DNA from 2 places in the Faecalibacterium sp. AF27-11BH genome. Region 2 is predicted to be linked to the other one. Evidence: a T-box and tRNA genes for the amino acid it is inferred to sense, from the RefSeq annotation. Region 2 holds a T-box; the other holds one or more tRNA genes.
The links. A T-box is a leader RNA that pairs with one kind of tRNA and senses whether it is charged. The one in region 2 lies ahead of metG (methionine--tRNA ligase), so its partner is inferred to be a tRNA-Met.

Region 1: it has a tRNA-Met gene. The T-box ahead of metG (methionine--tRNA ligase) is inferred to sense a tRNA for this amino acid. The anticodon was not compared.

The regions. Positions count from the first base shown of each region.
Region 1 is NZ_QVGS01000008.1:59,773-63,926, forward strand. It holds gene DWY76_RS09035 (GTP-binding protein) at 1-139, opposite strand, end outside; gene DWY76_RS09040 (EAL domain-containing protein) at 260-586, opposite strand; gene DWY76_RS09045 (hypothetical protein) at 687-1,313, opposite strand; gene DWY76_RS13850 (hypothetical protein) at 1,337-1,585, shown strand; tRNA gene DWY76_RS09050 (tRNA-Met) at 1,705-1,781, opposite strand; gene DWY76_RS09055 (IS30 family transposase) at 2,025-3,083, opposite strand; gene DWY76_RS09060 (hypothetical protein) at 3,262-3,579, opposite strand; gene DWY76_RS09065 (hypothetical protein) at 3,572-3,967, opposite strand; gene DWY76_RS09070 (D-Ala-D-Ala carboxypeptidase family metallohydrolase) at 3,986-4,154, opposite strand, start outside.
Region 2 is NZ_QVGS01000009.1:43,546-47,699, forward strand. It holds gene DWY76_RS09675 (hypothetical protein) at 314-631, shown strand; gene DWY76_RS09680 (hypothetical protein) at 651-962, shown strand; gene DWY76_RS09685 (hypothetical protein) at 972-1,193, shown strand; gene DWY76_RS09690 (Dabb family protein) at 1,268-1,570, shown strand; T-box leader at 1,616-1,857, shown strand; gene metG (methionine--tRNA ligase) at 1,927-3,924, shown strand; gene DWY76_RS09705 (DMT family transporter) at 3,931-4,154, shown strand, end outside.

The DNA of each region.
Region 1 (4,154 bases), on a different contig from region 2:
CATCCACGTTCACTGCGCCGAAGTCGTTTTCCAGAATGCAGACATTGTGGCCCTGTGCCACCAGATACCGGACATACCGGCGCAGAAAGGTGGTTTTGCCTGCGCCCAGAAAGCCGGTGATAAGGTCTACCTGTACCATAATAAAAAAGCACCTCCTGTGCTGTTGTTTGCCCGGTTCCAGTATACCGCAGCAAACTGCAATACGCCAGTGGCAGATGCAAAAAGCCCCGCATTTCTGCGGGACTTTTTATGTTCGTATTCAGCCGTTGTCGGATGCAGAGCTGTACTCGGCAATGACCTTGCGGGCGGCAGGTGCCATTTTGGCCGGTACGGCGGCAGGTTTTGCAAGGAAGTAGCCCTGCAGCGCATCCGCACCCAGCTCGATGACCTTGCGCAGTTCGGCGGCGGTCTCCACGCCCTCGGCAATGATCTGCATGTTGCGCGGGTGGTCGAAGGTCTCCAGCGATTTGAAGAAGGTCAGCCGCTCGATCTCGCACAGTGCGCCCTGCTCCTGCGCCAGCTTCATGATGGTAGCGGGTGAGCGCAGCGCTTCCATATCGGAGCGCATCAGGGCTTCGTAGGCCATCACCTTGCGGGCGCTGCTGCCGCCTGCTCACGCAGCCAAGGGCCAGTGCCGCGGCGCACAGCCCTTCCCATTGGCTGGGAAAAGCTGTGCTTTGCAGCTGTTATTCGGTTTTTTCTGCCGGAACGGTGGACACAGTGATCTGCTCATAATCCGCACTGTGTGCAAGATAAACGCTCAGGTCACCGGTGTTGGTGGTCTCCATGCCGTCCAGCTTTGTGCAGGCGCAAAGGCCGAAGGCCAGCACATCCATGCCGGCAGCAGCACCCTGCCAGAATTTATCCTCGCAGCCGGGCTTTGCCCAGCGCCGCGGCAGATACTGCACAAAGCCCACAGCCGTCAACAGTTCATCCGCCTCGGCCAGCTGGGCCTCGGCAGCGGCATCGTCCAGCATATCCCTGCCCGCGCAGCGCTGCATGATGACATGGCACACCGGGCGGCGTGTGGCCTCCAGTACCGAGTGACGGAAGCCGTAGCGGGAGACGTTCTTTTTGCCGTACAGCAGGATGAAGCCCATGCTGTTGCGGCTGTCCGCCCGCAGGAAGCCGTGGGTGATGTAGGGCATCTGTTGGGTATAGTTGAGGGTATCCAGCGTGCAGAAATCCAGCGGCTCCAGCGAGTACAGCTCCAGATCGTACCGGGTGATGTGGGAGCGGTTGTAGAACGGCATGTTCGCGCCGTTGATGTCCGCCGGGCAGGTGCGCATGGTGACAGGCGCGTTCTCGGCCACATGGTAACAGCTGCGGATGAGCCGTGGCGGGTGATGGTCTCATTGAAGAAACGCTTGCCGTCGTTGCCAAAGATGGGCCAGATACCGCCGAAGGGGAAGGACGGACGACTGTTGATGCCGGCTGCCTGACCTGCACGGGGGCCTGCCTCCATGGTAGCGCCTGCCCACATCATCATGCGGATGCCGGAGCCATCACGGCCCATGGAAGAAACGTTGTTCACATCGGTGCGGGCCTTGTTGGCAGCTACCATTTCAGCGGCGAGTGGGTGTAAATTTTTGATACAGTAAGAGGGGCTGCTGCACTTTCGGCTAAAGCGATGTGCAGCAGCCCCTTCTTCGTATCGGATACAGACAACAAAAAAAGCGTTCTGAGAGATCTCAGAACGCTTGGTGGTTGCGGGGGCCGGATTTGAACCAACGACCTTCGGGTTATGAGCCCGACGAGCTACCAGACTGCTCCACCCCGCGATATTTACTTTGTGCTCTCAGCGGTTCTCGCTGACTGCTCAAGTATAATACCACAAGGGCGGGCGGATGTCAAGTATTTTTTTGATTTATTTTTTCTTCTGAAAAGTAAAGCATTAAATGCAACAAATTTTCGGCCTTATTTTTGTGGATTTTAGCGTAAAGCAGACAGGCCGTCAAGTTTTCTCCGCTTGCAGCCGCCCTCTATTGTTCGATTTTACCAACGGTTTTCTGCTTTCGTGTCGCTTATGCTGTCAGACCAAGCTCCCGTAGGCATTCGCGGAACATTGTGCCGGCGCTCTTATAGCCGAAAATTTTTCTGGGATAGCTGTTGATCCAGTTCTCCGTAGCCGCGATTTCCTCTGCCGTGACCTTTGAGAAGTCTGTGCCTTTCGGGTGCCTGCGGCGAATCATGCCGTTCACATTCTCATTGCTCCCGCGTTCCCAAGAAGAATACGGATGACAATAGTACACCTTCGTCCGCTTATCTCCGGTGATGCAGGACTGTTCCAGCTGGTCGGCCAATGCAAACTCACTGCCGTTGTCCACTGTGATGCTCTTATAGATAATGCCAAACTTCTCTGCACCCAACTTCCGTTCCAGTGCATTGATTGCCCGCACGGTCGTCTCTGCGCGGCGATCTGGCACCACTATAATATTTTCGTTCCGGGTCTTGCGCTCAGTCAGCACCAGCAGCGCAACCGTGCTTTTCTTCTTGCCAGAATATACCGTGTCCATTTCCCAGTGTCCAAATTCTTCACGGTCTTTTACTTCCGCCGGGCGTTTTTCGATGCTCTCACCGGCAGGCGCACGAGCAGGATCCTTTGTTTTCACCTTTTTATAGTCGCCCTTATGCACTCCATGTCTGGGCAGAGCCTTTTGCGTCAAGTTCAGGAACACGCCCTTTTTGATGTAGCTGTATATGGTAGGCACAGATATATGCGTTTTGAATGTTCGTCCTTCTTCCAAGGCATAACCGTACACAGCAGCCGGTGAACAGTCCTTATCTATAATGGTCTGCTCGATATAGCTTGCAAGCTCATGATCCTTGCCAATCTTAAGGTTTGGTCCCTTCTCCCGAAGATGTGCCTGATACCTTTGTTCTGCAATATCCGGGCTATATGTAGGAATCAGCTTCCACGTCTTACCGTCCAACTTGTCGTAGCTGCCGCGTTTCAGTTCCCGGTACACCGTGGACGGGTCAACCCGCAACCTGTCTGCGATTTCCTTTACTCTCAGCCCATCTTTCAACCACTTTTCAATACGGATTCGGTCTGTAAGCGTAAGCTGTTTGAACACTCGCACGCCGTTTTCCTCCTTTCGACTATGGCGTTTATTTTCGTTTTAAGCGTAAATTATACGGTATACCGTTGTCAATTCGCAATTTTTCCACACTTTGCACATTTCCTTTGTGCAAAACTTCCAGACAAACAAAAAATGCCCCGCCAGCAATCCATCCGGATGCCAGCGGGGCATTTTCATTTCAGTGCAGAAGCATCGTCAGTTCATAGGCCACAAGGCCGGAAACCAGCGCCGCAATCACAGCCCACCAAAGTTTGTTCCCAAATGTTCCTGGGGCTTTTTCCAGCGCGGTCAGGCGGTCGTCCTGCTTTTTGTTTTGAGCCGTTACAATTTCAAGGCTCTTGTTTGTGTTTTCGAGTTGCTGGATGGTCAACTTGATATTGGTGTTCATGCCGTTTACTGCATCGGTCAGCTTCCCCAGCTCGTCCAGCCGGTGGGTGTTGCTCTGTGCACGGTTTTCGACCGCTGTCAGGCGATGTTCCAGTTCCTCGTCAGTCATTACGCTTGTCCTCCCCCGCCTTACCGAAACGGGCCACAGTGGTGGTTTCCACGGATTTCTTTGCCATGTAATCTTCGAGCTTCTTCTTGGTAAAGTCGAACACAAGCTGTACGATCCAATCCAGCGTCCGCTCATTGATTGCCCAGTCCAGCCAGTCCGGGGTGTAGCCGCGCAGCACCGCGATAACGTGCGCTTTCTTCTCTGCGCCTGCACCCGCGCCGAACTTTTCTTCCGCGTTGACGATCCACTTGTACACGGTCTTTGCGACCACAAGGCCGTAACCCAGACGTACCGCCGCCAGCGCCGTGACCACAAGGCCGACCACCATGAAGATGCAGGCCAGCCATTCAGGGAATGCCATCAGAAAAACTTTCAGAATGTTCTCCATACTGTTTTCCTCCTACTTTCAGCTTACCCACCGGCTCTTTGCCGCGCGGGTGTCGATATGTACCCAACCAGCAGGGCGGCCCGCCTTTACAGGATAGCGCCCGATGCCGCCACGATTCGGCAGTAGGGTCTCGGCATAGGCAGCCACAGCTTCAACACCCACGCCCTGCACCCGGATGTCCGCAGCC
Region 2 (4,154 bases):
TCCAATGTACTAAGTAATCAGTCCCCTTGAAATAGATTCTCAGTTTCCAGTAGTTTCTAAGGAGAGTCACCCTATGAAACGTTTACTCCGAAAATGAGGAACCCCAAGGAGAAGAGGCTTATGACTCCGAAGAAGTAAGTATCCAGCCGGACGAGGGCTTGCAACCGCCTCGTCCGGCTGGTTTTATTTTGTGCTGTTTTCACCAACAGTCAACGCTCGATTTGTGCAAATTTTACGCTGCGCGGTTGAATACCGTCCTTTGTTTTTGCACTTTTCTGTGGTATACTGTGGAAAAAGATGGGAGGTGCATTTCATGGAGTCGTTCGTTTCGTTTTCCACTCTGTTCAACCTTGTGCTGACCGTTATCTGGTTCATCTCCGGCATTCGGGACCTTCAAGGCAAAGACCCGTTCCTCGATCTGCCGTTCAACCAGTATCACCGCGACCCGGAGTACCGCGCCTTCTGGCAGAAAAAGAACGGCGTGTTTTACATGCTCAACAGCATCGCCTTTCTGATCTTAGCCTTCACACCTGTTACATCGCTGCTCTACCGTATCATCTTCGGCATCGCCATCGTGGGAGACCTTCTTTATCTTGTCGCTTACGAAAGCTGGAACCATAGTGCGGATTGACAGCCGGAAAGGGGCCACCATGAATTTGAATCTTTCGGACTGGGATTGGCTGAACGCCGCGCTGGGTGTGCTGTTTTTGTACCGCGGCATCCGGGATCTGTACAATGGCACCGGCACCGGATGGAGCAGTGAGGACGAAAAGAAGCACTTCCGCAAATTTTACGGCATTGCTTCGATCCTTTGCGGTGCACTCTATCTGGTCAACACCTTTCTTCCCAGGGTCGAGCCGCTGCACTCCATTTTGATGGTGGCAGCGCTCGTGTTGTGCGCTGCCCTGCTGATCTCGTATCTGTGCTATACTCTGAGCAGGGACGACAAAAACAAAAAGTGAGAGGTTGCTATGGAAGTCATCTGTGCGATCTTAACCGCACTTTTCGGCATCGGGTTCGGCATTTTTATGGCGCTGCATCCGGAAGATGCCATTGCCCTGCGCTCCCGCAGGCGGTACACGCAGGTACCTGAGCCCACGGAAGAGTACATCAAATTGACCCGGCTGGAGGGCATCGTAGTTTCGGTGCTCTGTGCCGTGCTTCTGGTGGTTCTGCTGTTCGCACCCCAATAATACTTTGCAGCTTTCCTCTTGCGTTCGTTTTCTCATCCTGCTACAATGAGAAAAAACGCAGGAGGTATTTTATTATGGTCAAGCATGTGATCCTGTGGCAGCTGAAGGACGAGCTGTCCGATGCCGAAAAAGCCGCCGTCAAGGCAGGCATCAAAGAGGGGCTGGAAAGTCTGGCCGGCAAGATCCCCGGCCTTGTGGAAGTGCATGTCAACATCAACGGTCTCCCCTCTTCCACCGCCGACCTGATGCTGGACACCACCTTTGAAAGCGCCGAGGCCCTCAAGGGCTACTCCGTCCATCCCGCCCATGTGGCTGTGGCCGACGGCAAGGTGCGGCCCTACACCAAGGCACGGTTCTGTCTGGATTACGAGATTTAATGTTGACAAACCCACCGTTTTTGCGTATTATAGACATAACAGTGTAAATTGGCTGTGAAGAGAAGAGTACGCACCGTCTGCGCCTGACAGAAAGCCCGAAGGATGGAACCGGGCAGGCCGCGCGATGCCGAAGATGGTCTCGGAGCTGCGCAGGTGAAAATTGAGCCTGCGACGGGTGCGCCCGTTACCGCGCTGCGCCGTGCTTTTTGGCCCGGCAAAAGGCTGCGCCCGCAAGGGTGCGGCGAAGCAAGGTGGTACCACGAAAGTTTCAGGCTCTCGTCCTTGTCCGGCTCAGTCCGGCAGGATGAGGGCTTTTTTCGTCCCCCGCCAAATCAGGAAAGGAAGAGTATCAACCTATGAGTGAGCACAAGACATTCTACATCACCACTCCCATCTACTACCCCAGCGACAAGCTGCACATCGGCCACAGCTATACCACTGTCGCCTGCGACGCACTGGCACGCTTCAAGCGGATGCAGGGCTATGACGTCATGTTCCTGACCGGCACCGACGAGCACGGCCAGAAAATTCAGGACAAGGCTGCCGATGCCGGTGTGACCCCCAAGGAGTATGTGGACAAGATCGTAGCCACCGTCAAGGATCTGTGGAAGCTGCTGGACGTCAGCTACGACCGCTTCATCCGCACCACCGACGACTACCACATGGAGTCCTGCCAGAAAATTTTCACCAAGCTGTATGAGCAGGGCGACATCTACAAGGGCGAGTACATCGGCCACTACTGCAAGCCCTGCGAGAGCTTCTGGACCGACAGCCAGCTGGTGGACGGCAAGTGCCCCGATTGCGGCCGCGAAGTGTACGACGCACACGAGGAAGCCTACTTCTTCAAGACCAGCAAGTATGCCGACCGCCTGCTGAAGCTCTACGAGGAGAACCCCCAGTTCATCCAGCCTGAGAGCCGCAAGAACGAGATGATCGCCTTCATCAAGCAGGGCCTGCAGGACACCTGCGTGTCCCGCACCTCCGTGAAGTGGGGCATCCCCGTGCCCTTCGACCCCAAGCACACCATGTATGTGTGGGTGGACGCCCTGAGCAACTATATCTCCGCGCTGGGCTACGGTAACGAAAAATATCACGACTACGACAAGTTCTGGCCTGCCGACCTTCACATGGTGGGCAAGGAGATCCTGCGTTTCCACACCATTCTGTGGCCCGCCATGCTGATGGCTCTGGATCTGCCCCTGCCCAAACGGGTGTTCGGCCACGGCTGGCTGCTGATGAACGGCGGCAAGATGTCCAAGTCCGTGGGCAACGTGGTGGACCCTGTGATCCTGTGCGACCGCTACGGCGTGGATGCCATCCGCTACTTCCTGCTGCGTGAGATTCCCTTCGGCAACGATGGCATGTTCACCAACGAAGCCCTGATCACCCGCATCAACAGCGATCTGGCGAACGATTTGGGCAACCTGCTCAGCCGCACGGTCGCCATGTGCGAGAAGTACTTCGGCGGCACCGTGCACAATGTGGCCGGTACCGAGGCCATTGACACCGAGCTGGAGACCATGGTCAACGAGCTGACCGCCAAGGTCACGGCCGACATGGACAGCCTGACCATCCCGCAGGCCCTGATGGAGATCTTTGCGGTCATCCAGCGCGCCAACAAGTACATCGACGAGACCGCACCCTGGGCGCTGGCCAAGGACGAGGCCAACAAGGCCCGTCTGGAGAGCGTGCTGTACCACCTGTGCGAGGCACTGCGCGTGTGCGGCATCCTGCTGAACGCATACCTGCCCACCACCGCACCCAAGATGATGGAACAGCTGGGTCTGGACGCATCTGCTCTGGACCTGACCAAGACCACCTACGGCGCACAGGAGACCTACACCGTGCACAAGGGCGAGGCACTGTTCCCCCGCATCGATGTGGCAAAGGAAATTGCCCACCTGAAGGAAGAGGACGAGAAACGCAAGGCCGCTGCCGAAGCTGCCAACAAGGCCAAGGCCGAAGCAGAGAAGAAGGCTGCCGCCCCCGCCGAGGAGAGCACCGTGGACTTTACCCACGAGGAAGAGATCGACTTTGACACCTTCTGCAAGGTGGAGCTGCGCGTGGCCGAGGTGCGCGCCTGCGAGAACCTGAAGGAGAGCAAGAAGCTGCTGCACCTGACCGTGTTCGACGGCGAGCGGGAGCGCTGCATCCTTTCCGGCATTGCAAAGTGGTTCAAGCCGGAAGACCTGATCGGTAAGAAGATCGGCATTGTGTGCAATCTGGCTCCCCGCCCGATGATGAAGGGCAAGTACGTCAGCGAGGGCATGATCTTTGCTGCTGATACCGCCGACGGCGGCTGCTCCATCGCTTTCTACGGCGACGACACCCCCGTAGGCAGCCGCATCCACTGAGCCGCCATGCAGGAAAACAAAACGCTTTCCCACGCGGAATGGCTGGATAAAATTTTCGGCACGCCGGTGTTTGCCGTGCTGCTGGCCATCTTCTGCAATGTGCTGTGGGGCTCGGCCTTCCCCTTCATCAAGCTGGGCTACCGGCTGTTCTCCATTGATTCCGGCAGCACCGCCTCCATCTTCTGCTTTGCCGGTGTGCGGTTCATGCTGGGCAGCTTTCTGGTGCTTCT